Regions from separate parts of the Salinimonas sediminis genome, predicted to be linked through region 1. Evidence: predicted binding sites of a transcription regulator. Region 1 holds the regulator's gene; the other holds the start of a gene.

Evidence for each region. Region 1 encodes LexA, which represses DNA repair genes until DNA is damaged. Its sites were predicted from a motif close to TACTGTATNNNNATACAGTA; they were not measured.
Region 2: a site for LexA is predicted at 4,116-4,135, ahead of uvrD (DNA helicase II). Genes of this name have one in related genera too.

Annotation. Positions count from the first base shown of each region.
Region 1 is NZ_CP031769.1:85,430-100,458, forward strand. It holds gene D0Y50_RS00405 (UvrD-helicase domain-containing protein) at 1-1,985, shown strand, start outside; gene D0Y50_RS00410 (hypothetical protein) at 2,075-2,758, opposite strand; gene lexA (transcriptional repressor LexA) at 3,176-3,805, shown strand; gene coxB (cytochrome c oxidase subunit II) at 4,556-5,722, shown strand; gene ctaD (cytochrome c oxidase subunit I) at 5,750-7,354, shown strand; gene D0Y50_RS00430 (cytochrome c oxidase assembly protein) at 7,356-7,934, shown strand; gene D0Y50_RS00435 (cytochrome c oxidase subunit 3) at 7,971-8,849, shown strand; gene D0Y50_RS00440 (DUF2909 domain-containing protein) at 8,858-9,067, opposite strand; gene D0Y50_RS00445 (SURF1 family protein) at 9,104-9,826, shown strand; gene D0Y50_RS00450 (hypothetical protein) at 9,804-10,394, shown strand; gene D0Y50_RS00455 (COX15/CtaA family protein) at 10,407-11,411, shown strand; gene cyoE (heme o synthase) at 11,390-12,310, shown strand; gene D0Y50_RS00465 (SCO family protein) at 12,307-12,960, shown strand; gene D0Y50_RS00470 (GNAT family N-acetyltransferase) at 12,960-13,571, shown strand; gene D0Y50_RS00475 (polysaccharide deacetylase family protein) at 13,568-14,662, opposite strand; gene D0Y50_RS00480 (MATE family efflux transporter) at 14,771-15,029, shown strand, end outside.
Region 2 is NZ_CP031769.1:4,198,941-4,213,969, forward strand. It holds gene dapF (diaminopimelate epimerase) at 1-251, shown strand, start outside; gene D0Y50_RS18415 (DUF484 family protein) at 248-946, shown strand; gene xerC (tyrosine recombinase XerC) at 946-1,863, shown strand; gene D0Y50_RS18425 (HAD-IA family hydrolase) at 1,913-2,629, shown strand; gene cysE (serine O-acetyltransferase) at 2,663-3,472, opposite strand; gene D0Y50_RS18435 (CsbD family protein) at 3,842-4,033, shown strand; gene uvrD (DNA helicase II) at 4,209-6,380, shown strand; gene D0Y50_RS18445 (GGDEF domain-containing response regulator) at 6,434-7,711, shown strand; gene rarD (EamA family transporter RarD) at 7,708-8,628, opposite strand; gene D0Y50_RS18455 (magnesium transporter) at 8,788-10,125, opposite strand; gene recQ (DNA helicase RecQ) at 10,298-12,151, shown strand; gene D0Y50_RS18465 (glutathione S-transferase family protein) at 12,152-12,814, opposite strand; gene D0Y50_RS18470 (protein adenylyltransferase SelO) at 13,008-14,444, shown strand; gene D0Y50_RS18475 (DUF3630 family protein) at 14,432-14,734, shown strand; gene D0Y50_RS18480 (EAL domain-containing protein) at 14,803-15,029, shown strand, end outside.

The DNA.
Region 1 (15,029 bases):
TAATTTTGGCCTACAATAGTGCTGCGGCAGCTGAATTAAAAGCGCGCATCCAGCAACGTGCCACCGATACTGGCGTGCCCTGCGAGGGGCGCCCAGCAGTAATGACATTTCACGCTTTAGGGCGTCATATTCTACACCAAAGTGGTATTACCCCCGCGCTATCGGTCTTTACCCATAACAAACAAGCGTTGGAAGAATGGGCAACAGAATGGCTAAAACAGGACATCGCTCATAGCGACCAACAACTGCATACCTTCATGCAGATGTTGTATCAACCGGTAGACCCTTTTCGGTTCGATAGTCCGGCGCACTATGAAGCTTACCTGCGCGATACAGAATACCGTTCCCTACAGGGCGAGCGGGTTAAGGGCTATCAGGCGCTACTGATTGCCAACTGGCTTTATATGCAGGGTATAGACTATACCTACGCTCCCGGTCCGCCAGCAAATAGCGCGATTGCCCCCGTCGACTTTCAGATTACCGGCACCCAGGTGTACCTGGTACATCATACGCTGGACCGACACCAGCAGCCGCAACCGGGGGTAGAGAAAGCAGCGTACCTCAGGTTGCTAAGTGAAACCCGCAAATGGTATCGGGCGGAGCAGGCGACCCTCATCGAAACCTTCCATTACCAGTGGAGTGAAGGACAATTAACCAGCGTCTTGAAAACCCAGCTCAGCAAAGCCGGAATAAGGCTACAGGCCCGCGATAAGGCCGACATTATTGCCCGGCTTGAAGAGCAAAACGCACTGGAGTTGGCGGCTCAGCGCTTTTTAAGTTGTCTGCAGGCCATTCGGATGGAGCAGCTGGATGAAACAGCTATTGCTACGCGGTTACAGCAACATGGGGTTATTAACGCTGAGCTATATGCCCAGGTATTAGCGCATTTTCATCGAGCCTATCAAAATGAACTTAGCGTCCAGCAAGCCATTGACTTTGATGACATGATAAGTCGGGCCACAACGTGTGTGGAAAATGCCCAGTGGAAGCCCGGTTATCGGCATATTTTGGTTGATGAGTTCCAGGATATTTCAACCTCCCGAATGGCGCTACTGAAAAGTTTACTGGAACAGGGACCGGCCCCGATCTTGACCGCGGTGGGGGACGACTGGCAGGCAATTTATCGTTTTTCCGGCGGTAAGCTTGCCCTGACTACCGAATTCGAGCGCTACGTCGGCAGCCATACTGTAACCCGGTTGGAAAAAACATTTCGCTATAACAGCAGTATAGCGCATACGGCCGGGCAGTTTGTTATGGCAAATCCATACCAATATAAAAAACGCGTAGACGCGCATGAGCAGGTAGATGAAGCGCAAATATACTTACTGGATGATTTGGTCTATGGCCAGCAGGATGCCACCCAGCGGGCTAAACATATTGTGGCTGCTATACGCAAAAAGTCGCCCGGCGATTCTATAGCAATTATGGCGCGTTATCGTTTTTTACTGGAAGATGCACGCACCACTTTACAGCCATTGAGTCAGGACAATTTGTTCTACTGGACCTTTCACGGCGCTAAAGGACTGGAAGCTGACCACTGTATATTGCTGGGCTTTAACCACGGCAAGCTCGGTTTCCCCAGCCAGAACAAAGCCGATATCTTGTTAGAGGCACTGCTACCTGCGCAGGATGAATTTGCCTATGCTGAAGAGCGTCGGCTTTTTTATGTTGCGCTAACCCGGGCGCGGCACAAATGCTACATTATTGCTGATCCGCTGGCGCCGTCTGCATTTATTACTGAGCTTACCGAACCGTCTTATCAGGTCAATATCGCCAGTGACACCTTCACCGAGGCTTTTCGCGCCGTGTATAAGTGCCCGTCCTGCGACAGTGGTTATTACAAAAAGCGCAAAGGTCAGTATGGCGAATATTATCAGTGTAGTGCTCAGCCTGGGTGCAGTAGTAAGCCCCGAATGTGCAAGACTTGCAGTGCGCCTGCCATTAATACCGGTAACGGCTGGCTCTGCCGCAATCCAGCTTGCTGATTGAGCCAGGTAGTTTGATTTAAAAAAACCGGTATTTAATAAACGTCAGCGCTAAACAGGCTTGTGCCAGCGGCCGGTTAGGGCAATAACTAGAAAGACGGCCGTTCGCCACATGCCCCTTGTTGGGTACTGCTAAACCAAGGTTGCCCGGGGCGATGAAGGTCGTTGGTAAGTGCGGCGCGATGATTCACCGTTATAACGGCCGGCTGGCGCGGTTTGTTGTTCTCGTCGAGTAAAAAATACTCCGACACATACTGCTTTAAAAATAACCGATTCTGATAACCTTCGTCGAATAATCTCACCCGGGTTACGGCCTTAAATCGCGCGCTATCAGCGTCAATTTTCAACAACTGTTTAAAAAAATGCCCTCGCGCGCTCTGCGCCTGCGAAAACAAGTTCAGCGTGCGCGCCAGTTGAGTATAACTAAGGGTTTCTTTTTGCAGTAAAAAGTCGTGATAACTGTGTGCCGGGTTCGCGGCCTGGCCCACTGTGTAGACCTGTTCATTTTCCCACGCACTTAGTAACTGCTGGCCTTGCTCAGTGTAGTCAGTCAGGGCGGCGGTATTCATGGTTACTGCATAATCGCTGATGCCGGCTGGCGTTACTTCGAACAGCATGACATCGGGCGTCAGCTTTGTGTGCTGTTCATCACTCAAACCTACCGCTTTACATTGCTCAGAGATAACGTAGTAGTAGCTGCCAGCCTGCATAGCAAAGCTGGCATTGGAGAAGATTGATAACGCCACCGCAATAAACCTGAGTTGAAAATTCATAGTAACTAAGCGAGCCCGCTGGTTGTGAAAAAAATACCACACATGGCTGTGCACGTACGGCGTTTTGAATATAGGGGATATTTCCAATACTCGCATCATAATCGACCCAGGCCAGCGATACTACCTTTGGCCGGGTGATCAAGCGGGGCTACCGGCATTATTACCGGTCACCACGCTGGCCAGTCTATTGCTCGATACAGTTAGATGGTAAGGTACAAGATTAAATTGATTCGGCCCAGCAAGTTCGACATCCCGAGCATGACCACAAAGATAGGCTTTACGAGTTTACCTACCAAAGTGCTTTAGGCATGCTAGTGCTACCTGTTCATAAACCTGTTATTTTCCGCGCGTTAACGCTTGCGAAATGTGGCCAACTGTATATACTCACAGTTAACTGTATGAAAACCCAGGCTGTTTATGCGTCCACTAACCCCCCGACAGACAGAAGTACTTGAGCTTATTAAATCCAATATGCGGGACACGGGTATGCCTCCTACGCGGGCTGAGATCGCCCAGCATCTTGGGTTCAAATCTGCCAATGCAGCTGAAGAACATCTAAAAGCTTTGGCTCGCAAAGGTGTGATTGAAATTTTGCCCGGCACCTCCCGTGGTATCCGCTTAACAACACCGCTTGAAGATGAAGCCGCGAATGAAGAAACGGGTTTGCCTTTGATTGGGCGGGTCGCTGCCGGTGAACCCATCCTGGCGCAGGAGCATATAGAAAGCCACTATCAGGTCGATCCTGCCTTGTTTCGTCCTCACGCCGACTTTTTGTTGCGGGTAGATGGCATGAGTATGAAAGATATTGGTATTTTAGATGGTGACTTATTGGCCGTACACCGTACTACGGATGTGCATAATGGCCAGGTGGTGGTTGCCAGGGTGGAAGATGATGTCACTGTTAAACGCTTCGAAAAGCGCGGTCATGAAGTGTTACTGCATGCAGAAAATGACGAATTTGCACCAATTAAAGTGGATTTGTCGGCCCAGCCTTTTACTATCGAAGGCTTAGCAGTGGGTGTTATTCGTAACGCTGACTGGATGTGATGTAAAAAGCACATTGCCAGCATTCCTGAAGCGAATGTTGGCAATAATTGTTGCCTGCGGTAACTTTTTCATTACCGCTGATGTTGGTAGCTTTACATTGCGTGTATTGACTATTCTTAAAACCTACCCGTTTTACCCCCCCTTCTATTGCTACATATGCCGTAATTAGGCGCGCTTACCGGAAAAAAATGTGTGTAACCACACTGCTTACTCAAATCAGCACGATGACGTTTATCATTTTCTAATAGCGCGCTGGTTTACCGGATGCTCACGGCATGTTCACACAGCCGCGGTGCAGACGCTTTTATTATCCAGGCGGGCATTTTATACCCTTCTACCGCTATACCCCTTTTGCTATCAAGCGTTTACCTTGCGATGAATAGCCCCTGTGCTGATTAGTAATTATCTGCCATTTTGATTTTTTAGTGCTTCGCCTGTAAAGGCGTTATCTTGTCTACGGCTATAGTCTCTGTTGCCACCGTTTTCATCGGCTGTATAGCCTCTCTCCACCCCACCAAATTAGCTGGTTGCTGGCTTTGAAAAGTCTTGCCCTGAATCAGCGACTTGCCAAAAAATTGTATAATTTTTTATCAAAAGACTAGACTCAAGGTTAAAAGTGTTTAATTCTTATACTGTTATTAACATAAGAATAACAATTACATAATACATCTATAACGGAATTAGTCGTAACAACGCGGGTCTATGGTTGGCAGGCAGGCTTCCAGGATTCGTCCATCACGGAGGTGTTGAGTGAAGAAGCTCGCAAATATCGTATTGATGGTTTTGGGGACGCTGGCAACCACCGCTGCATTTTCACATGCATTTGCTGCACAACAGGCTACCGGTGATGCTGCAACACTAAATCTTCGCAAGGGTGTTACTGATATCAGTGGTCAGGTCTATGACCTGCATATGCTGATGTTTACCATATGTGTGGTCATCGCCGTAGTGGTGTTTGGCGCTATGTTTATTTCCATTTATTTGCATCGGCGTTCGCGCGGTGCCACCCCGGCTACCTTTCATGAAAACGTAAAAGTTGAAATTGCCTGGACGGTAGTGCCTTTTCTTATCCTGATATTTATGGCATTTCCCGCTGCCCAAACGCTTATTGCAATGGAAGACACCAGTGAGCCAGATATGACCGTATTGGTCACCGGCTCACAATGGAAGTGGCACTACAAGTATATGGACTCGGATGTTTCGTTCTATTCATTGATGGCAACGCAACGCGAGCAAATCAGTAATCGATACGAAAAGGGCGAGAACTATTTACTGGAGGTCGACCGGCCTTTAGTGATTCCAACGGGGCAGAAAGTACGATTTCTGATCACCTCTGATGATGTCATCCACTCGTGGTGGGTGCCGGATTTTGCCGTTAAGAAAGATGCAAACCCGGGCTTTATTAATGAAGCCTGGACCAAGGTTAATGAGCCAGGGTTATATCGGGGTCAATGTGCTGAGCTATGCGGCAAAGACCACGGGTTTATGCCTATTGTGGTTATTGCAAAAGCGCCGGAAGACTTTGCCGTCTGGATGGGCGAACAAGAAAAAATGCAGCGTGAAGCGAAAGCTGAAGAGCAGCGTTTACTGGCCATGAGTATGAGCATGGAAGAGCTTATGAGTGAGGGTAAGAAAGTATATACCGCCACCTGCGCGGCGTGCCATATGCCAAATGGTGAAGGCTTAAAAGGTGCTTTCCCCGCCCTCAAAGGCAGCAAATTGGCAACTGAAGATATGCAGGGTCATATCGACATTGTGGTTAATGGTAAAACCGGTACCGCCATGCAGGCCTTTGGCAAAATGCTGAGTTTGCGTGAACTGGCTGCAGTGATTACATACGAGCGTAACGCCTGGGGTAACAACACTGAAGAACTGGTTCAGCCCAAAGACGTCAACGCATTCATTCAGGGACAATAGGAGGACATCATGACCAAACCCGCACAAATGACATCCCATGATGCCACACTTGCTGATGACACGGTTTCACACGAGCACCACGAACATCATATTCCTAAAGGCCTGATGCGATGGGTACTTACCACTAATCATAAAGATATAGGCACCTTGTACCTGTGGTTTGCTTTCATTATGTTTTTGGTAGGCGGAGCAATGGCAATGGTTATCCGGGCTGAATTATTTCAGCCGGGGTTACAGATTGTAGAGCCAAATTTCTTTAATCAGATGACGACAGTTCACGGGCTAATCATGGTCTTCGGGGCGGTAATGCCCGCCTTTACCGGCCTGGCCAACTGGCTGATCCCTATGATGATCGGCGCGCCAGATATGGCATTACCCAGAATGAACAACTGGAGTTTTTGGATCCTGCCGTTTGCTTTTGCCATTTTGTTGGGATCGCTATTTATGGAAGGCGGCGGCCCGGCCTTTGGCTGGACATTCTACGCACCATTGTCGACCACCTACAGCAATGACAGCACAGCTTTATTTGTATTTTCAGTCCATATTATGGGGATCTCATCGATAATGGGCGCGATCAATGTGATCGTAACCATATTCAATATGCGGGCTCCAGGCATGACCTGGATGAAAATGCCGTTGTTTGTGTGGACATGGCTGATCACTGCTTTTCTATTGATCGCAGTAATGCCGGTTTTGGCGGGTGCCGTCACCATGGTATTAACCGACAAATTCTTCGGAACCAGCTTTTTTGATGCGGCGGGCGGCGGCGATCCGGTTATGTTCCAGCATATATTCTGGTTTTTCGGGCATCCGGAAGTTTACATTATGATTTTACCGGCATTCGGTATTATCTCGCAGATCATTCCCACCTTTGCCAGGAAGCCCTTGTTTGGCTACGCCTCGATGGTGTACGCCACTGCCTCTATTGCTCTGCTGTCGTTTATTGTATGGGCCCACCATATGTTTACCACAGGCATGCCGGTTTACATGGAAATGTTCTTCATGTTTGCCACCATGCTGATATCCGTGCCCACCGGGGTGAAGGTATTTAACTGGGTAGCCACAATGTGGCGCGGGTCAATGAGCTTTGAAGTGCCTATGCTTTTTGCTCTAGCCTTTATCGTACTATTTACCATTGGGGGGTTATCGGGGTTGATGCTGGCCATTACGCCGGTAGATTTTCAGTATCACGACACCTATTTTGTGGTGGCCCACTTCCATTATGTGCTGGTTACCGGCGCTATTTTCTCGATTATGGCAGCAGTGTATTACTGGCTACCGAAATGGACCGGTCGTATGTTCAATATTACGCTGGCTAAATGGCATTTCTGGTGTTCACTGGTATCGGTAAATGTATTGTTTTTCCCCATGCACTTTGTTGGGCTGGCGGGCATGCCTCGTCGTATCCCGGATTATTCTTTGCAGTTTGCTGACTTTAACCAATGGATCAGTATTGGTGGCTTTGCCTTTGGTTTATCACAGCTTATCTTTTTAACCGTAGTAATCCAGGCGTGCCGCAAGCAGGGTGAGCCTGTGTCTGACCAGGTATGGGATGGTGCGCATGGGCTAGAGTGGGAAATTCCCTCTCCGGCACCCTACCATACCTTCGAAACCCCGCCGGTGGTGAAATAGTATGGCCAGCGGGGTGACTAACAACACAATGGTCATCAGATTGGTGGTAATTGTGTTTGGTATGTTTGGCTTTGGCTTTGCCCTGGTGCCGCTATATGACGTGTTTTGCGATGTCACGGGTATTAATGGCAAGACGGCCAACACAGCGGCCGTGTATCAACCCAGTACCATTGATAAGTCACGCACCATTACCGTGGAATTCCTTACCCGCACCCATACGGGCATGCCATGGGAATTTCAGGCTAAAACGAAGCGTATTAAGGTTCACCCGGGTGAGCTTAACACCGTGCAGTTTTACGTCAGAAACCCCATGCGTACTGACTACGTAGCGCAGGCTATACCCTCTGTATCGCCAGGCCACGCAGCCTTGTATTTAAACAAAACAGAATGTTTTTGTTTTAACCAACAACCGCTGTCAGCCGGCGGGGAAGCTTTGATGCCCATGTCGTTTTACGTTGACCCACAGCTGCCTGAAGACATCACTTTTTTTACCGTGCAATACACTTTGTTTGATGTGACGGCCCGGGCCGCCACCATGGATGTGAATGATAACCCATATCTACAACGGTCCGGCGGTTAGCCGAGATTGCTAAGCGTTTGGCCACAGGAGAAAGTCATGCAACAGCCTTACGAAAAATATTATGTACCCGCGCAAAGCCCCTGGCCCATTGTGGGTGCAGTGGCGTTGTTTCTTATCGCCGTGGGGGCCGGCAATATGGTCATCGATACCACGAAAGAAGCCGATGGCTATGGTTCACTCATCTTAGGCGCGGGCATTGTCGCACTATTGGTCATGCTGGTAGGCTGGTTCAAAAATCAAATAGATGAGTCAATGTCAGGCTTTTACAGTGCTCAGCTAGGGCGTTCATACCGGCAAGGTATGAGTTGGTTTATTTTTTCTGAAGTTATGTTTTTTGGGGCATTCTTTGGCGCACTGTTTTATGCCCGCCTCATTTCAGTCCCCTGGCTAGGCGGAGCTTCGAATAACGAGATGACCAACACGGTGCTATGGCCACAATTTCAGGCTATGTGGCCGCTATTATCTACCCCTAATGGGACTACCACTCAGCAAATGGGGCCCGCTGGCTTACCCACGATTAATACTATTATTCTGCTGATATCCTCGGTTACCTTGCACTTTGCCCACGTCGGGTTAGAACAAAACAAACGCAAGCAACTCACGTGGATGCTGGGTCTGACGATACTACTTGGGTGCACCTTCTTAACCTTGCAGGTTGAAGAATATATCCATGCTTACAAAGAGCTCGGCCTGACGCTGCAATCCGGCATTTATGGCAACACCTTTTTCATGCTAACGGGCTTTCACGGTATGCATGTGACATTGGGTACATTGATTCTAATGGTGCTATTTGGCCGAATTGTGAAAGGTCATTTTACCCCGGATAACCATTTCGCCTTCCAGGCAGGAAGTTGGTATTGGCACTTTGTTGATGTGGTGTGGGTAATGTTGTTTTTGTTTGTCTATATTCTGTAACCGCCACGCTAATAAGGACGGGGGTTAGGATGAATAAGCCCGGTAGCCATCGCGATCAGAATTATCAGCACAATACACACGGAAGTGAGTACCCGGCGGCCGATGTATTTGCTCATGGGCTTATCGGGCGGGGTGTCTTTAAGCATGATACGCATTGCCAGAAACAGGTTTACCACCATGTAAATCAGCAGCCCAACAAGAATAATTTTGATAATCACAGCAACTCCTTAATTAACTCAGGACGGCGGCTGCACATGGGGCGAATACGATTTCTGGTTGCTATAGGTATCGCTATTATAGCCATTGCCGTAATGGTTCGGCTCGGGGTATGGCAACTTGAACGTATGCACGAAAAAGAGCAGCGTTTGGCTAGCATAGCGCAAAAAAAACACCATGGCCCCCTTTCTTTGTCGGCGGTCGCTACGCTGGCTGATGACCCCAGAGATTACCCGGTAGTTGTTAGCGGCTTCCTGCATCACCGGTTGCGCATCTATATCGATAACCAGATTGAAAATGGCCGGGTGGGCTATCAGGTGGTGGCACCGCTAAGCACCGCACAAGGGTTAGTTTTAGTGAACTTTGGTTGGGTACCGGGCACCGCCTCGCGTGCCACATTACCTTCGGTCAATTTACCCGCAGCGCTACAACACGCTACCGGTACCATCGCCATACCATCGGATAACCCGATTATTCGCGAAACGGCGAGGCATATCAGTAATCAGCAGTTACTGCTACAGCAACTGGATATTCCCCGGGTGAGCAAAATCATTAACGAGCCACTGCTACCGTTTGTGGTGCAACTGACCGGGCCGGCGCCGCCTGGGTTCATCCGTAACTGGCAAGCGGTGGTGATGCCGCCGGAAAAACATTTAGGTTATGCAGTTCAATGGTTTGGGCTGGCGGTTGCCGCAACTGTAGTGGCATTCATTGTTTTCTTTGTGCGAGGGAAAGGCTATGTCAGAACGCAAAAAAAATAAGCAAATTACCCTATTAACGGTATTTGCTATTTTCGTTTTACCCGTAGTGCTGGCCAAATTGGCTCTGGACAATCAATGGTTTACCCGAGCGGCCACCAACAAAGGTGAACTACTCCAACCGGTACAGGATTTTTCTGTATATTTGGTGCGTCAGTCTCCTAAGTGGCGTCTGGTTTATCAGCTTCCTGCCCACTGCGATAATACCTGTGAAAATGCCCTCTACAGTATTCAGCAGGTATGGCACGCGTTGGGTAAAGAAGCAGACCGGGCCCAGCCCACTGTCATTTATACCGCTTCAAGTGATGCCAAAGCGATAGCCAGATTAAAGCAACAAAATTCAGTGGAGGTACTTCCCTCGCCCCCAAGGCAGGCCAGCGTGACCGGTAGCCAGATAGATGCGCATCGGCCGGTCGCCTCCTCAGTAACCAGCGCTATTTATCTGGTAGACACAATGAATAATGCCATGCTGCGCTACCCCGTTAGCGATGACCGTCAGCAAGCCATTATGAACAGCAGAGACATTCTGGCTGATGTTCGTAAGCTTCTTAAATTGTCGCGTATAGGCTAACGGGAGCGGTATATGAAAAAACTCATTTTTTGCAGTTTGATGTTGGCAGTAATAGTGATTGTGCTTGGCGCTTATACACGGCTTACCGATGCTGGATTAGGCTGTCCTGACTGGCCAGGGTGTTATGGTGAGCTGTTTGTGCCAGCCTCTACAGATAAAGTGGCCGCGGCCAATGCCGCCTTTCCCGCACGTCCGGTAGAAGCAAGCAAAGCATGGAGCGAGATGATCCATCGTTATTTCGCCGGCACATTAGGCCTGCTGATTTTTTCAATTGCGGCTTGGGCCGCCATCAAACGTGACCCCCGCATGCCCTTGGGGTTGCCCCTATTTTTATGTGTTTTAGTGGTATTTCAGGCTGCCCTGGGAATGTGGACCGTCACCTTGAACTTGTTGCCCGTAGCGGTTATGGGGCATTTGATGGGCGGTTTTGGTGTTTTAGCCTGCCTGTTTGTTATGCACCTGCGGGTAAACCCAATTACCTGCCGAGACCGGCTAAAATCAGCCCGGCGATTATTAGGTTTTGCGTTTGTTGGTATGTTTATTCTGGGGTGTCAGATAGCGCTAGGCGGCTGGACATCGGCTAATTATGCGGCGCTGGCGTGCACCAATTTTCCGGTATGCGAAGGCCAATGGTGGACTCAGATAGACTTACCCGGCGCATATACCGTACCGGTGGCAGCAAATTATGAGTTTGGGGTACATGGCTATTCAGAAAGAATGACGATGCACATTATTCACCGCGCAGGGGCCTTAGTGACCTTCGTATACCTACTTACATTAGGTATATGGTTATTACGCACCGGTTCAAAACTAATGAACACCGCTGGCGCGGCGCTTATTGTCGTGCTTAGTGCCCAGGTATTACTGGGCATCAGCAATGTAGTGATGAGCTTGCCTCTCACGGTGGCGGTAGCGCATAATTTTGTCGCAGCTTGCTTGTTACTGGTGATGGTATGGATAATTTACCAGTTGTCACATCTGGAAGGGGGTACCACATGGCTAAACCGGTCACGCTAACCCATTCTACAGCCCAGCAAAGTGCGGGCCCAGCCTTATGGCGCCAATATTACGAACTGACTAAACCAAAAGTGGTTATGTTGCTATTGCTGACCGCGCTGGTAGGCATGTGTATGGCCACCCCAAACTTGGTAGAGGCACGCATACTTATCGCCGGCCTGTTCGGAATTGGGCTGTTAGCTAGTAGCGCGGCAGTTATCAACCATGTGGTTGACCGCCGTATTGACAGTATGATGGCACGAACCTACAACCGCCCGGTAGCCAAAGGCCGAATTGGCATAACCCAGGCGCTCGGTTTTGCTACCGTGTTGGGCACGCTGGGATATGTGTGCCTTAGCCTTTGGGTAAACCCGTTAACCGCGTTACTTACCTTAGGCTCGCTAGTAGGCTATGCGGGGATCTACACCTTATTTTTAAAGCGTGCTACCCCACAAAATATTGTTATAGGGGGCTTAGCCGGTGCCGCGCCCCCTTTATTGGGCTGGACGGCGGTAACCGGCGCTGTACACCCTCATGCCTTGTTATTGGTGCTGCTGGTTTTTACGTGGACGCCACCACATTTTTGGGCCCTGGCTATCCATCGTCGGCGCGAATATGCCAACGCTAATATTCCTATGTTGCCCGTCACGCACGGGGTGGCGTTTACTAAAACCTGGGTATTGGGATATACCGCACTATTAGCGCTGGTCGGGTTTTTACCTTATCTGGTCGGGATGTCGCATCTTATTTATTTGCTTGGTTCCAGTGTGCTTAATTTGATGTTTATCTGGTATGCCTGGCAGCTTAAATTTTCTAATGATGAACGCTGGGCAATGAAAACATTCCGGTTTTCTATCGTGCATCTCATGGTATTGTTTGTGGTTCTGCTAATTGACCATTATTTGCCTGTTACTCTATGAAACAACATTCTTTAATTGGGCTGGTACTTATTGTCGCCTTTATCGGCGGTATTTGGGCAGCGGTAACGATTGCCCCGCCCGACGTTAACCCCCAGGGACCGGCTACCACGTATTTCCAGACGTACCCTGCACCGCGTGGTTTACCGTCATTTCGTTTAACCGAAGCAGGTGGCGAACCCGTTACCAATGCCACGCTGCGCGATCAATGGACAGTGATTTTTCTGGGCTATACGTATTGTCCTGATGTCTGCCCAACGACTATGGCGGGACTAAACCGTATTTACCCCCAATTGCAGCAAATCCCCACCGAATATCCCATAAAAATAATGTTCTTATCAGTAGACCCTAAACGCGATACCCCCGCACGGCTACGTAGTTACAAACAGTATTTCAATGACGATTTTATTGCTGCTACCGGCGACCATGGGCAACTTTTTGGCTTGGTACGCAGCTTTGGATTGGTCTATGCCATGAGCGAAAGTACTGATCAACCCGATTATCTGGTCGACCATAGCGCGTCTATTGTTGTGGTATCGCCCAAGGCTGAGGTGGTGGGGCGGTTTAAGCCAGATGCTATACCAGGGGCTTTAACGGTGGTCGACCCAGCCCATATCATCGCCGATATGCCGGCTATCGTGGCCGCCCATTAATGCTGAATAAAGCGTTGATTCGGCCTGCCGCGAACGAAGATGCAGACCAGGCAGTTCCGTTACTGCTCAGCGCAGGAGAAGGCTTGCTAGTGGCAATATTTGGCCAAGGCGAAATAGCCCGCACTACGGATTTTTTACGGTATGCATGGCAGCAGGAAGCGGGCCAATATGGCTTTAAAAACCACTGGGTAGCGGAATATAACCATCAAATTGTTGGGCTGATCACCTGCTGGCATAACACACTGCCAGCCGACTTTGACCGTCAAACGTTATTGTCGATTACCCATTTTTTTGGGCTTGAGCAGGCTATGGAGGTGGTATTACAAAGCCAGCAACTCACAGCCAGCCTGCATCCGCCCGCCACCTATGAGTTGGGTATAGGGCATCTGGCGGTTAGCACTCATTTGCAGCGAACGGGGGTGGGTGGTCAATTGTTAACTCACGCTGAAAATATGGCGCATCGGCTAGCAAAAACGGCCTTAGTGCTTGACGTGCATGTTAATAACCACGTGGCGCGGGCATTCTACCGCGCTAAAGGCTTTGTTGAACGTGAGCAGATCGCCTCTTTTGTGCAAATGGGGAAAACCCTCACGCCCCCAGCCAAACCCTAATCGGGATAGTTGCCATTTTTGTCAGCCACGAAAAAGGGTTGGGAATACCAGTAATAACGACCACTGTGCTTAGTTGATGGAGCGGTACAGTTTACTCTGGAGCGTCCGACCGGCAGGGTTTTATCCAGCGTCACGCTTAACTGCTGGTCCTGTACGGTAGTGTTAGCCTGACTACCCTGAAAATAACAGCTAGCCTGACTCAGGCGCACATCTTCACCCTCAATCGTTAATGTTAGTTTGCCAGGGGCCGCAGCACCATTTCGTTGTGGCTCACTACTGGTGGTATGAGTAACTGGCATGGCCAAACTCGCCATCTTGGTTTTCAGGCTCGATAGCGCTGCATATGGGCCGGCCGCCGGGAAACGCGGTAGGGCGGTGATATCACTGTACCATCCCGCTGCCCCAGAATGCTGGCCGAATCCGACATAGCCTGCTTTGCGTAATTGCGCCGACAAGCTCTGGTTATATTCGCCAAAAGGGTACGCCAGATATTTAAGTGACGTACCTGTGTGTTGCTCTATTTGAGCCTCAGCCTGCGTCACATTGTGCCAGACCCGGTCCAGCCACTGCTTTTCAGATTCGCCTTCTGCGCGGTTTAACATATGTAAATGGTTCAGCGTATGATTGGCAAACAACACCCCTTCGCTCTGCATTTTGTCTACCTCTTCCCAGGTGAGCTGATCGCCGCGCTGCCCAATTTCAGCCGGATTAATAAACACGGTATAGGGGAAACGGTATTTTTGTAAAACAGGGTGGCCGTTTTGCAGAATATTTTTATAACCATCGTCAAAGGTAATGGCCAGGGCATTATCCGGTAGCGGCTTTTTATTTTGCAGGGCTGATACGAGTTCGGGTAAGGGAATGACCGTATAGTGCTTATCAATAAACGCCATGTGCTGTTCAAATTGGTCAGGGCTGATGCTGGTACTGGCCGGGGTTTTATCAGACACGTGATGGTACAACAATATAGGCGCGCCGCAATTCGCCGGTATGGTGCACGCCCATGCAGATTGTATACACAGCAACATGCTAACTAACACAGCACACGTCACCGGGGTGGGTAACAGCCGGGTTATTCCCCACTTTCTCATGATAAACTGCACGGCAACTCCTTTAAAACTACATTAAATGTTGTGACAAACACTACTCAAATGAACGGTATTAAAGCGCATCAGCATTTGCTGGCGCTCGCCTTGCCAATGATTCTGGCCAATATTACCACACCACTGCTGGGCTTAGTGGATACTGCGGTGATGGGCCATATGGACTCAGCCGCCATGCTGGCGGGCGCTTCAATAGCCGCGCTGATCCTAACCCAAATATACTGGGTTTGCGGCTTTTTACGTATGTCTACTACCGGGCTCAGTGCGCAAGCCCGAGGTCAGGCGCCTAATTCTTACGAACCTGCCCGCGTATTGTATCAGGCCATGGGCCTGGCGCTACTGCTGGGTGGGGCAT
Region 2 (15,029 bases), 330 kb from region 1:
GCTTTATGCAAATTATCGATCCTACTCATATTAAACTGCGTGTGTTTGAGCGTGGCGTAGGAGAAACGATGGCCTGCGGCAGTGGGGCTTGTGGCGCCGTAGCTATTGGCCAGATTCAGGAAAAGCTGGGCAAAGACGTGAAAGTAGAGTTACCAGGCGGTAATTTACGCATTCGCTGGCAGGGGCCAGGATCAGTATTAAAAATGACCGGACCGGCGGAACATATTTATGACGGACAACTGAATATATGAATGATGTGTCAGGGAAGGCTAATTCTACACTAAAGCTCACCCCGCAGTATGACGAGGCGAATCCGGTATCAGCTGAAGAGGTCAGCGCTTACCTGTTACAACATCCCGAATTTTTCACTCAACATCCGGAATTACTTGAGCGCCTGAAAATTCCTCATGCGCTCAAGGGCAGCGTATCGCTGGTAGAAATTCAAAGCGAACAACTGCGCAAAAAAGTACGTCAGCAAAATTTCAAACTCAATCAGCTGATTGGTATTGCGCGCCAAAACGAAAAAATATACCGCGTGTATACCGACCTGAATGTGCAGTTGCTTACGTGTAAAAGTGTGCCTGAGATTCAGCTTAAACTGGAAGAAGTACTACAGGAAGAGCTGGATCTGGCCTCTGTCACGCTACGTTTATTTAGTGGCCCCCATGCGTTACCCGAATTACAACGCCGGTTGTTTGTTGAGAAGCGCTTTAAGAACAGTCCTTTTTTCTTTGGCCGGTTGAGTCAACATGAACGTCAGCTACTGTTTGGTGAAGATATCGCCGAGTCGGCTGCGCTTATTTTACTAGGCGACAAACAGGAAATTGGGCTGATAGCAGTGGGGAGTCGCGATCCCAGTCACTTCACCCCGGATATGGACACTTTGTTGTTGAAACAACTACAACAGGTGCTCAATATCGTTATTCCTGATTTACTAAGATACTAATGTCCACCAGCGCGTCACCGGCTGAGCTTACAGATGCCTGCGCCTTTTGGCTGGACAAATTTCTTCTGCATTTACGCATTGAACGGGGGCTATCGCCTCACACCCTTTCCAATTACCACCGTCAATTAACCTATATTGCTACCACGCTATCGTTGGAAGATTGGTCTGGCCTTACCCCGGCTGATGTAAAACGTGTACTGAGCAGTTCGAAGCGGGAGGGCCAGCATGCGCGTAGTATCGCTTTGCGCTTGTCGGCGCTGCGCACCTTTTGCCGATATCTAATTGATCAGGAACAGTTATTCAGTAATCCGGTAGAAGGCATACAAGCGCCTAAACAAGGCCGGCCATTGCCCCGCCAGTTGTCTGTAGAGGATATGCAACATCTGCTCAATAAAGATGAAGACGCACTTCTGGCCATACGCGATAAAGCCATGTTTGAGTTATTATATGGATGTGGGATACGGCTGAGTGAATTAACCGGCCTGAATCTGATGGACTGTCAGGCTGACGGCACGTTAAGGGTGCGGGGTAAAGGCAGTAAAGAGCGGGTATTGCCCATGGGCAAAATGGCCCGCCAAGCCATGTCGCAATGGCTGGCAGTACGTCCACAATTTTGCCAACCAGACGAAAAAGCGGTATTCGTTAGCCAGCAAAAGCGTCGTATTTCTAATCGGCAAGTGGCTAACCGGTTAGAAGTTGCCGCTATTGAACAAGGTCTAGGACGCAAAGTGAGTCCTCACAAACTGCGTCACTCCTTTGCGACTCACGTGTTAGAGTCCAGTGGCGATCTTCGTGCAGTACAGGAATTACTCGGGCACGCTAATTTATCTACCACGCAAGTCTATACTCATCTGGATTTTCAGCATTTAGCCAAAGTCTATGATGCGGCTCATCCCAAAGCCCGGAAAAAAACGTAGTATTGAAGCCGTATGCTTGCGTACAGATTGTATAATTAAAGGAGCCATCATGCGCTTTTACCGTCCGTTAGGGCCTGTTAAGGCTATGACCTTTGACCTAGACGATACCCTATACAACAATGGCCCTGTTATTCGTGCAGCCGAAGTAGCATTAAAGGAATACCTGAGTAAGCACTATCAGCAGGCAGCCTTACTCACCGCCGCGAATTGGCAAAGTATCAAATACCAGCTCATTTCCGACGACCCGCGCCTAGCCAGCGATATGGGGCAATTAAGAATGCGTTCGCTGGAACAGGCATTGGGCAAGGATGTGACCCAACCCGAAGCGCTCAAAGCGGCAGCCCAGGCATGTTTCGACTGTTTTTACACCGCCCGTAGTCAGTTTGGTTTAGCCGAGGACGTTCACCATACGTTAGCAGAACTGGCTACCCGTATCCCCTTACTGGGTATAACTAACGGCAATGTTGATACGCAGGCCACAGGCCTGAGCCGCTACTTCCCCACCGTCTTGCACGCCAGTCTGGAGCGGCCCATGAAGCCTTCACGACATATGTTTGATGAAGCAGTAAGTTTATTGGATGTGCCTGCCGAACAGATTTTACACGTGGGTGATAATTTGGAAAAAGATGTGTATGGCGCGGTGGCCGCTGGCATGCAAAGCGCCTGGTTCGCCTGTAACCGGCCTATGGATATTCGTACTGAGGCAGTGCGGGTGCTCCCTCATGTGGAACTGGCCCGCCTGGATGAATTGCACACTTTACTATAGACCGACAGCGCGCTGATTTGGCCGCTAGCGTGGTTACTCCAGCGTACCGTTGTCTTCTAACACATTTTGTCTCATCGAGTCACAAGGTCGCTGGCAGCAAGGACGCCCTACTACTTTGGCTGGTACGCCTACCACGGTAGTATGGGGTGGCACGTCACTCAATACCACACTGCCCGCTCCCACTTTAGAACCCTCACCAATTTCAATATTGCCGAGAATCTTGGCCCCTGCACCTACTAATACACCCTGGCGCACTTTGGGATGACGATCGCCTGATTCATTACCCGTGCCACCAAGTGTCACGCTTTGCAATAAGGAAACGTAGTCTTCTATTACGGCGGTTTCACCGATAACTATACCAGTGGCATGATCGAACATGACACCTTTACCTATTTGTGCAGCCGGGTGGATATCTACCCCATAGGCTTCAGAATTTCGACTTTGTAAAAATAACGCCAGTTGATGACGGCCTTTTTTCCACAGATAGTTGGCCATTCGATGAACCTGAACGGCCTGGAAACCTTTGAAGTACAGCAAAGGTGTCAGATAGTTGTTCACTGCCGCATCTCGTTCGTGGACAGCTTTAATATCTTCTATTGCTGAATCCACAATAGCGGGCTCTAGCAGGTAGGCCTCGTCAAACACTTCACGAATGGCTAAAGCAGGCATCACATCATCGGCTACTTTATTTGACAGAATGAAGCTCAGCGAAGACTCAAAGTTATGGTGAGTCAAAATGCAGGCATGAATATAACTGGCCAGTAAGGGCTCGTTATTGGCTATCGACTGCGCCTCTTTTTTGAGGTCAAGCCAGAAGTCGGTAGTTTGGTTAAGTACCTGCATAGCATGTTCCTGGTGGTAGCTTCAATGAATGAGCCCATACAGTGGCATTGCTGAGAAAAAATTCAAGGTAAAGGCGAGAAAAAGCGCATGGTCAAGATAAATCGCAATTTGTACCGTTATGCTGTGGTTATTGTTCATCCGGCCGAATGAAGAATTTTTCATACAAAAATTGCGTTGTGCTATGTAAAAGGTGCACGCCTGAGCCCCAAACCGGCACCGCATTCGTGTAGGCCGACCATCTAAAATACGCACTATACCCTATATATCAATGCCTTATAAAAACATGTGGCAAGCAGGTACAGGCTATGCAGGTAACTAAGGGTGCTCGGCTCGAAAGAGCACCTATTAAAGTGTTATAAGGAGAAATGCATGAACAATGATCGCTTCGAAGGTAACTGGAAAGAGATGAAAGGCAAGGTTCAGCAGAAATGGGGCAAACTTACAGATGATGATTTGGATGTCATCGATGGCCGGCGTGAAGAACTAGTCGGCAAAGTTCAGCAGCATTATGGCAAATCCCGCGAAGAAGCTGAGCGTGAAGTAGACGGTTACTTTAACTAGCATTTTGAGGGTGTTGTACCACCGTTGTACAACACCCGCTCTTTCCCCTTTACGTCCCTCTCCAAGATAAATTCCCTACCTGCCCTGTATAAACGCACAGTTCACTGGCATAATTGCGTGGCATAAATCAATGCCCCTTATTTTCTTTTTATCAGATAACAGGTAGCCGCAAATTATGGATGTATCGTTACTGCTCGACAGCTTAAATGACAAACAACGTGAAGCAGTAGCAGCGCCGCTTTCAAACATGCTTGTTCTGGCTGGCGCCGGTAGTGGTAAAACCCGTGTATTGGTTCACCGAATAGCTTGGTTGATGGAAGTGGAAAATATTACGCCATTTTCTATCTTGGCGGTTACTTTCACCAATAAGGCCGCACGCGAAATGCGGGGCAGAATTGAAAGCCTGATGGGGCGCGGGCTCAATAGCATGTGGATTGGTACCTTTCATGGCTTAGCGCACCGCCTGCTACGTTCCCATCATGCCGAGGCTGGGTTACCTGAAAACTTTCAAATTCTGGACTCAGACGATCAGTATCGCCTGGTCCGCCGTATATTGCGCGCTATGAATCTGGATGAGAAACATTGGGCCCCTCGCCAGGTTCAGTGGTACATCAATGGAAATAAAGATGAAGGATTACGCCCTCAGCATATTGAAACCCATGGTGACGCCACCGCCCAAAAAATGCGTGAAATCTACACAGCTTACCAGGAAGCCTGCGACCGTTCCGGGTTAGTCGATTTTGCCGAGCTGTTATTGCGGGCCCATGAGCTGTGGGCAAAAAACCCTGAAGTGCTGGCTCATTACCAGCGCCGCTTTCGGGCGGTATTAGTGGATGAGTTTCAAGATACCAATAACATTCAGTACGCCTGGCTGCGCATGTTATGTAGCGGCAATACCAATAATATTATGATTGTAGGCGACGATGACCAGTCTATTTACGGTTGGCGCGGCGCCAATGTAGATAATATCCATAATTTTTTGAAAGACTTCGGTGACACATCAACTATCCGCCTGGAACAGAATTACCGTTCCACCGGCAATATCCTTAATGCAGCCAATGCGGTTATCGACAATAATTCCGGTCGCTTAGGTAAAGAGCTATGGACCGAAGATAGCGAAGGCGAGCTTATTTCGGTTTATGCGGGCTTCAACGAACTTGATGAAGCCCGCTTTATTGTTTCCCAGATAAAAAGCTGGATAGATGACGGAAATAGCCTGAACGACAGTGCCATTTTATACCGGAATAACGCGCAATCACGGGTATTAGAAGAAGCGTTGCTACATGAGGGTATTGCTTATCGCATTTACGGCGGCCTGCGGTTCTTTGAACGCCAGGAAATAAAAGACGCACTGGGCTATCTGCGTATGCTGAACCACCCGCATGACGATGCTGCTTTTGAACGGGTAGTGAATACCCCAAGCCGGGGCATCGGCGAAAAAACCATAACCCAGGTACGGGCCGCCGCCCGTGAGCAAAATTGTTCACTATGGCAGGCCAGTAACCTGCTGCTTACCGAGAATAGCCTGACGGGGCGGGCGTCTAAGGCGCTACAAGCGTTTACCACGCTGGTCAGTGAACTGGAACAAGCGGTGCATGGATTGCCGTTGGAAGAACAGGCCGACAAAGCCATTCGCCAGTCCGGACTATATGCCATGTATCAGGCCGAGCGCGGTGAAAAAGCCCAGGCCCGCCTGGAAAACCTTGAAGAGCTAGTCACTGCCTGTAAGCAGTTTATCGTGCCCGAAGAAGCCGAAGAAATGACACCTATGAGTGCATTTTTAGCCCACGCCTCGCTTGAAGCCGGAGATACCCAAGCCGACTCTGAGCAGGACGCGGTGCAGATGATGACTATCCACAGTGCGAAAGGCCTGGAGTTTGGGCTGGTCTTTTTAGCTGGGGTGGAAGAAGGCATGTTTCCCTCTCAAATGACCAATGATGAACCAGGGCGTATGGAAGAAGAGCGCCGGCTTTGTTATGTGGGCATGACCCGGGCCATGAAAAAACTGTTCATAACATACGCAGAAAGCCGCAGAGTATACGGTCAGGACAAATTTCATACGGCATCGCGGTTTATTCGCGAAATTCCGGGCGAATATGTTCAGGAAGTACGTCTTAAAAGCCAGATTTCGCGCCCGGTGCATAACCGGTTTAGCCGTATGGCTTCCCATGAAGCCTTTGAAGGTAGCGGCTTTGCCTTAGGTCAGCGGGTTGAGCATCCAAAGTTTGGTGAAGGTGTTGTACTGAATTATGAAGGCTCTGGGGATCATGCCAGGGTGCAGGTTAACTTTGATGACTTCGGTTCAAAATGGCTAGTGATGGCCTATGCTAAACTAAAGGCTAATTGAAGATAGACTGTGTTGTCGCACAATGGCCGGACACTCAACGGTTGGCGGCAGATATGCAAAAGAAAGTTCTGGTAATTGAAGACAGTAGAATGGCAATGAATATTGTTGTCAAACTCATTGAAAAAGCCGGTTTAGAAGCTGTGCCGGCGCAGTCGCTTACCGAAGCCAAACATCTGTTTTCCCACTCTATTCCCGAAGCATTTTTATGTGCGATTGTGGACTATAGCCTGCCCGATGCCGCCAATGGTCAGGCTATCGACTTTTGCCTCGACTGTGTCCTGCCGACCATCGTGGTAACTGGCCGCATGGATTATCAAACTCGCAGCGATGTACTGAGCCGTGAGGTGGTCGACTATATCCCCAAAGAAAATGCACAAACCTATGATTATTTGAGCCGCTTACTGGTGCGCCTTGAACGTAACAAACATATTGGTGTGGTGGTTGCCGGCCAGGATAGGGCCTCGGCCCGACATATGCTGTCGTTGCTGAAACGGCATAATTTTACCACCTACGAAGTAACTAATGCCGCCGATACCCAGCAGCTTCTGCGGGAAAACCGGAATATCAAAATGGTTATCACCGGGGCAGAATTCGACGACCAAAACAGTACCGCCCTGATCGCCAACCTACGGGTTGATTATGCTAAGGAACGCCTGGCCATCATCAGCGTATGTGATAACGACAATGAAATGAATTCCGCGCGTTATATCAAATCCGGGGCCAACGACTTTTTGCTTAAGCCATTTTGCCATGAAGAGTTTTTGTGTCGGATAAGCCAGAATATTGAGCTAATTGAACATGTCGAAGCGCTTACTATGATGGCCAATACCGACTTTTTAACCGGGCTGTTCAACCGCCGCTATTTTTTCGACAAGCTGGGCCCCTTGGTAAGCAATTCCCCCCAGGCGCAGGCGTTGGCCGTTATCGATTTAGATTTTTTCAAGCAAGTTAACGACACTTATGGCCACGACGCCGGCGATGGGGTGCTCTGGAAAACATCTGGCTTACTTAAACAACACTTCAGTGATGCCGTGATCGCCCGGTTCGGGGGGGAAGAGTTCTGTATCTTTCTTCCGCAAACCCCGCCAAAACTGGCATTTAAGCGGTTGGAGAATTTTCGCCGCGAGTTAGCCAGCACCCCCATGGAGATTGGCGCCCACTCGTTGTCAATTAGCACCAGTATTGGTTTGGTTACGCAGCTGTCGGCGGATTTGGGCGAGACGATAAGCCAGGCAGACAAACTGCTGTATCAGGCAAAAAGCCAGGGCCGTAACCGCATTGTCAGCGATATCGTGCTACCTGCTGCCCTATCGCGCGTCGCCTCCTGTTAAGCCAATTTGGCCAGCCGCGCTTTACGCTGGCTGCGATAAGCATTGAGCGAATCGAGGCTAAAAATCAGTAAGGCCATCCATACAAACCCAAAGGTCATCAGGCGACCCGGCGCTAACGGCTCGTTATACAGGTACACCGCCAGTAAAAACATCAGCGACGGCCCGATATACTGAAAAAATCCCAAAGTAGAATACATGATCCGCTTCGCGGCAGCGGTAAAACATAACAAGGGGGCGGTGGTCACAATTCCCGCGGCCAGTAATAAGAGGTTCAGGCTGGTAGGATTACTGGTTAAATCTGCATACTGTGACCCCATTATTACCCAATAGCCAAGGGCCAGCGGCAGTAGCATTAAGGTTTCTAAAAACAGACCCGGCAAGGGATCTACCGCAACTTGTTTACGCAATAGGCCGTAAACGCCAAAAGTAAAGGCCAGGACTAATGCTATCCAGGGCAGTTGCCCATAGCTGAAGATAAGTATACCCACCCCGATCGCGGCCAGTACCACCGCAAATTGTTGTAACGGACGAAGACGTTCGCCCAGAAACAGTCGACCTAAAAATACATTAAACAATGGATTGATATAGTAGCCCAGGCTGGCATCCAGCATATGACCATGGTTAACCGACCAGATGAATAATAGCCAGTTTCCTCCCAGCAACAACCCGGCAATAAACAGGGTAAAAATAACCTTGCGGGAAGTTAAGGCATAACGCACTTTAGGCCATTGTTTAAATGTACCAATTAATACCACCAGCACCACCACTGACCACACCACCCGGTGCATCAGTACTTCCATGGCAGGAATGTGCAGAAGCTGTTTAAAATAAATGGGTGCTATGCCCCACATGGTATACGCGGCGATAGCGCAAATTACGCCAATTTGCGTATTTCGGGCCTGTTCATCTGTGTGCATGCTGGTTGGTCTGTGTTAAGGCTAAGAAAGAGCACGCGCATTATGTTGCCAGTGTGCATCAAGGTGCAAGGATTATACGCTGATCGGTACGGCTGCGCCGATCAGCGTATATGGCCAGAAAAGCCTTAGCCTGCCCCGCGGGGGCGTAAGGACGGTTTATTACAGCAGGAACAGTGTTCCTAACCCCAAAAAGGCTACAAACCCTACAATATCGGTCACCGTGGTCAGAATCACCGAACCAGACAAGGCGGGGTCTATTTTAAATTTGTCGAGCATCACCGGCACCAGTACCCCCGCTAGAGCAGCGGCCACAATATTAAATAAAATAGCCAGGCATATCACCATACCGAGCAATGCATCGGTAAACCAAAAATAAGCAACTACGCCAATAACCACGGCCCAAATAACTCCATTCACGCCGCCTACTTTTAGCTCTTTTATCATCAATGCTTTTCGGTTGGCCGGGCTTACCTGCCCCAGCGCTAACCCTCTAACAATTAGGGTCAGAGTTTGGCTGCCGGCTATACCGCCCATACTCGCCACTACCGGCATAAGTACTGCCAGCGCTACGACTTGTTGTAATGTTGCTTCAAACAAACCGATAAACCAGGAGGCTAAAAAAGCAGTAAGTAGGTTTATTCCCAACCATAAAGCACGATTGCGAGCACTTTTAGCTACGGGTGAGAACAAATCCTCGTCTTCATCCATCCCCGCGGTGGCCATGACCTGACGTTCATAAAACTCATTAATAAGTTCGCTGGCCGAGGTAATATCCAAGCGGCCGAGCAATTTATTACTATCGTCCACCACGGGCAGCGCGGCATAACCTGAGCGCTGCACTTGTAACGAGGCGTTCGTTGACTCGTCATTGCCTTTTAGCACCGTCATGTTGTCTTCTATCAACTCCACCAGCGGCACATGTTCGGGGGAGCCAAATATTTGGGTCAGTCGAACAGCGGCGGAAAACTGGCCGGAACGGTTTACTAAAAAAATAGTGTCACAGTGTCGTGGCACATTGCGACGAATCAAACGTAAACCATCGCGCACTTTTGCATTCAGGGGCAGCACCAGTAGGTCATGGGTCAGCCAGTGCCCGACTTCGTCATCGTCAAACTGGGTTGCCGCCCGAAAGAATCGCTGTTGTTGGGCATCAAGTTCAGCATAGGCCAGATGCACAATACGATTAGGCAGCGAGTCCATCAGCTCCAGTAAGTCTTCTGCTTCGATATCTGAAAACAGTGCAACCCAGTCCGTTTCTGCGGTGGCATCTATCAAAATTTCCCGCGGGTCGCTACGCATCTCTACCAATACATCAAGCTTGCGATCCCGGGGCAAGTCCTGCCATAGCTTAATCCGGTGTTCCACCGGTAACGACTCCAGCAATGTCGCTACTGCGGTATCATCCTGGCTGGCCAGCGCCGACAAAATAGTCGCTGAATCATCCGGGGTGGAGTCCGAAACAATCTCCTGAATTAAATCCGGTAACGGTTCAGCCATAGTGACACTCCTTTAAACACACACTGGAAAATGGGAAAACGTAGCCGGCACCGCCGATCCTACCTCACCCCAGCTATATAACTTCATAGAATAACAGCAGCTTAGCAACGCGCTAAAAAGAAATTTATATTTTACCGTGAAGCGCTGGCAGAAAATGCGTAAAATCCGCTTGATGACAACAGATTCTACAGTACAGGCAGCCTCTGCCACTTTACCCGCCAATCAAGAGACCGCCCAGCAAGTCCTGGAGCGGGTTTTTGGTTATGCCACTTTTAGAACCGGCCAGCAAGATGTAATTGACCATATCATCGCCGGTCGCGATACGCTGGTATTGTTACCCACCGGCGGGGGCAAGTCGTTGTGTTACCAAATTCCTGCCATGGTACGCCCTGGCACCGGTATTGTGGTCTCCCCGCTTATCTCCCTTATGCAGGATCAGGTAGAGCAATTACAAGAAGTGGGGGTAAGTGCCGCGTACCTTAATTCCTCACTTGATGCCGACACTCAGCAAACCATCGTGCAGGCGATGCTTCACGGTGAGTATGACCTATTATATGTGTCGCCCGAACGCTTATTGCAGCCTTATTTTCAAAGTTTGCTTCAACGCATGGACATCGCGCTTTTTGCGGTAGATGAAGCGCACTGTGTTAGCCATTGGGGACATGATTTCAGACTCGATTACCGTTTACTTGGCCAGTTAAAAGCGCGGTTTAGTAATATCCCTGTGGTCGGACTCACTGCCACTGCTGATGCCGCCACTCAGGCCGATATTCTGGTTCAGCTGAATCTGGATAACCCTTTTGTTTTTAAGGGCAGTTTTGACCGCCCGAATATCCGTTATCGGGTAATGTCTAAATACAAAGGATTCGAGCAGGTTGCCGACTATGTTAAGCAACAGGAAGGCAGCGGTATTATTTACTGTAACAGCCGGGCCAAGGTAGATGACCTGTATGCTAAGCTTCACCGTTCGGGCGTCAGCTGTGCGGCCTATCATGCAGGCCTTGATTCAGACGAACGGGAACACGTGCAGCGGCGCTTTTTGAACGACCAAACCGATATTGTGGTGGCCACTGTGGCCTTCGGCATGGGGATTAACAAGTCCAACGTTCGCTTTGTGGTGCACCATGACGTACCCCGCAGCGTCGAAAGTTACTACCAGGAAACGGGCCGCGCGGGCCGTGACGGGCTGGATGCCGAAGCACTGCTGCTGTTTGATGAAAAGGATGTGGCGCGGGTAAAGCAGTGGATTGAGCAAGGCGACAAACCAGAACGAAACCAGATAGAATTGCAAAAATTTGCGGCTATGGAAGCCTTTTCTGAAGCCCAGACTTGTCGCCGGCAGGTACTACTAAACTATTTTTCGGAATTTAGCGATAAGCCCTGCGGCAACTGCGATATTTGCCTGGATCCCCCCAAGCTTATCGACGGCCTGGTGATCAGCCAAAAGATTCTATCTTGTGTATTGCGCCTTGAACAGCAGGCCGGCACGCAGTACGTCATTGATATTTTACGTGGTAAGCAGCTTAAACGAATCTTTGAGGCGGCTCATCAGGATCTTAGTACCTATGGTATTGGTAAAGAAGAGTCGGACAGTTACTGGCACAATATGATTAATCAGCTTATCCATAAAGGGTTATTACGGGTTGATTTAACGGCCGGCGCAGCGTTACGGCTGACAGAAGCCGCCCGGCCGGTGTTAAAAGGAGAAACTGCCGTACGCCTGGCGGTACCAAGACTAACCTTTAAAGCTGACAAAAAGAGCCGTCAAACCCCGCAGGTGTATGATAAGGCCTTATTCAAACGGCTTAAGCATTTGCGTAAGTCTTTGGCCCAGGAGCATAACGTGCCCCCCTATGTGGTGTTTTCAGACGCCACCTTAGTGGATATGGCCGCCCGCACACCTACCACACATAATGATATGCTGGATGTGAGCGGCGTGGGCCGCACCAAAATGGAACGCTATGGCGAGGCCTTTTTAATGCTTATCCGCGATTATCTGGAACGTACCGTTAATAACGACTTTTAATCAGGCATAGGCATATTCGCCGCCTTTTTCCAGTGCCCGTTGGTAGGCTGGGCGCTGTTGAACCCGCTTCACGTAGGCGCTGATGGCTGCATATTTATTCCCCCCACCGCGCGACATGAGCGCTTCAAGCGGGAAAATCATCTGTACATCGGCGCCGCTGGGGCCGTTCCCGGCGAACCAGTCATGAGAGGCCAGATAGGACTCTACATAACGCACGCTCTGTTCCAGGTTCGGACCATAATAAGCATCCATAATACCTTGGGTAATTTTTCGCGTAAGGGGGGCAATAAGTTTGGGTGACTTTTCTTTGGCTTTGTTCAGCACCAGGGTGGCTACCAGTGGTGGCATCAGCGAGCCCTCAGCAAAATGCAGCCAGAATAGATAATTCTGGAACTGGCCTGGTTCGGCCGGCACGGTGAACGTGCCCTGCCCGTGTTGGTTAATCAGGTACTCCACTATCGCGCCAGACTCGGCAAGCGTCCCAGTACCGGTAGTCAATACCGGTGAGCGCCCTAATGGGTGCACGGCGCGTAACTCCTTCGGGGCCAAATTCGTGGTAGGGTCGCGCTGGTACTTTTCCAGTTGATAATCCACGCCCAATTCTTCAAGTAACCACAAAATACGTTGTGAACGTGAGTTATTCAGATGATGTACGGTAAGCATAATTCCCTCAATAGCCGTTGATGTGAACGCCGTTTTCCAGTGTATTTACGTTCACCGCGAGACAGATTTTCAGTGACTGTATAATAATACCGTCAGACCAGCCCCCCAGATTACCTGTCAGGATATCTTTTGTCCCAGCTAATCTTTTGGTAGCCTTAGTTTTCTTTAAGCTGCCCCCTGTAGCGGAGTTACGTTGAAACTAACCCATCTTTATGCCACCGAACTTGCTGACCTGGTAACACCTATTCGCCCAGTATTGCCGGCAGATACACGCTTGCGAATGGTCAACAGCGAACTTGCCAGCCAATTATGCCTGCCTGAAACATGGTGGCAGGACAATAACCTGGCCACTGCGATGCAGGATGAGGATTTTGCGTTGTGTCGTCAGGCTGTCGCTCAAAAATACGGTGGCCATCAATTTGGCCACTGGAATCCGATGCTGGGTGATGGACGAGGGTTGTTACTGGCCGAAGTGGAAGATAGCCAGGGCCAGCATATTGACCTGCATCTTAAAGGAGCGGGAACCACGCCCTACTCCCGTCAAGGCGATGGGCGTGCAGTATTGCGCTCAACGTTACGTGAATACATTGGCAGCGAAGCGCTGCATCATTTGGGGATTCCCAGCTCTCGCGCTTTGGCCTTGTTTACCAGTGCCGATACCGTCTACCGCGAGCAGCCGGAAACCGCGGCAATGATGATTCGCACTGCGCCCAGTCATATCAGGTTTGGTCACTTCGAATATTACTACCATAGTCAACAACCTGAACAGCTCAAGCAACTGTTTGACCATGTGTTTATTCATCATTTCCCGGAAGTGTTGAAAAGCGATAACCCGCATTTAGCATTACTGCGCACCATTGTTTTACGCACCGCACGGATGATTGCCTTGTGGCAGGTTTACGGCTTTGTTCATGGGGTAATGAATACCGACAATATGTCTATTCACGGTATTACGTTTGACTACGGCCCCTATGCGTTTATGGATAGCTTTGTATCGAATGCGGTGTTTAACCATACCGACCAACAGGGACGCTATGCGTTTGACCAACAACCGGGGGTAGGATTGTGGAACCTGAATGCCTTGGCCCACGCTTTTTCCGACTATTGTACAACCTCGCAACTACGTGAAACGCTGTCCTTATATGAGCCCACCTTTATTCAACAGTATCAACAAATGATGGTACGCCGACTGGGCCTTGACGAGCCTACCGAGCGTAGCCTGGCGGTATTAAACCAGCTTACCGGCATGCTGGCAGACCAACAGCGCGACTATACCGTGATATTTCGCCAGTTAGCCCTGACCGACATCAGCACGGCCAATCCTGCACTACGCGACCAGTTTATTGACCGGGTAGCGTTTGATAAGTGGTGGGAAAGCTATCGGTCGCTGCGTATGGATGGGGGCGAAACAGAGGAGCAGCAAAAGCTCATGTGCAACATTAACCCTGCTGTGATTGCTCGCACGCATCACTTACAACAAGTGATTGAGGCCGCCAGAGAAGACAACTTTGAGCCCGCGCATAGTTTACTCAGCGCCTTACGCAGCCCCTTTAGCCAGAAGTGGGATGATAGCCGCTGGGCCGGCGCACCTGTCAACAACAGCCCGGTGAGCTTGTCATGCAGCAGCTAACGGCGGCAGCCTTGCGCAGTGCTATCCAGCGCAACGATAATCACCTCAGTGTAGCACTGCCGCTGCCTGCCTCGGTGGCGCAGGCTACCCACTTGGCAGAGCATATTGCCCAAAGCGGCGGATTTACGGTAGGTCCGACCCATTGGGGGGCTGACCGATTGCAGGTAATGTTAATCAAACAAGACATTAGCGCATTATTATGTATAGAATGGCTATGCGAGGCTATGTGGATTGAGCCTACCGGCACCGCCGAACTGACACAGGTATGGCAGGCGTTTCAACCTGGCTGAACCTGGCTTAACCGGCAAAAAAAGCAGCATGCTGCTTCTGCCCTTACCTGGGGAGCGTGCAAAGAATAATGATGAATACGCTACGATGTTATCGGCGTTTAGCTACACCTTTTGCCCTGTTCAGTGTCATATTGACGCTGTATGTGTCGCTGAGCCTGCGCCCAGCCCATGCTGCTATCAATATTACTGAACAGCCTCAATCAACATTATTAAACATTTCGCCAATTAGCGCGCCAGCCTATTTAGGTTATCAGGATATCCTGGCCATTACCCAGCAACAGGCTGCAGTGCCAGA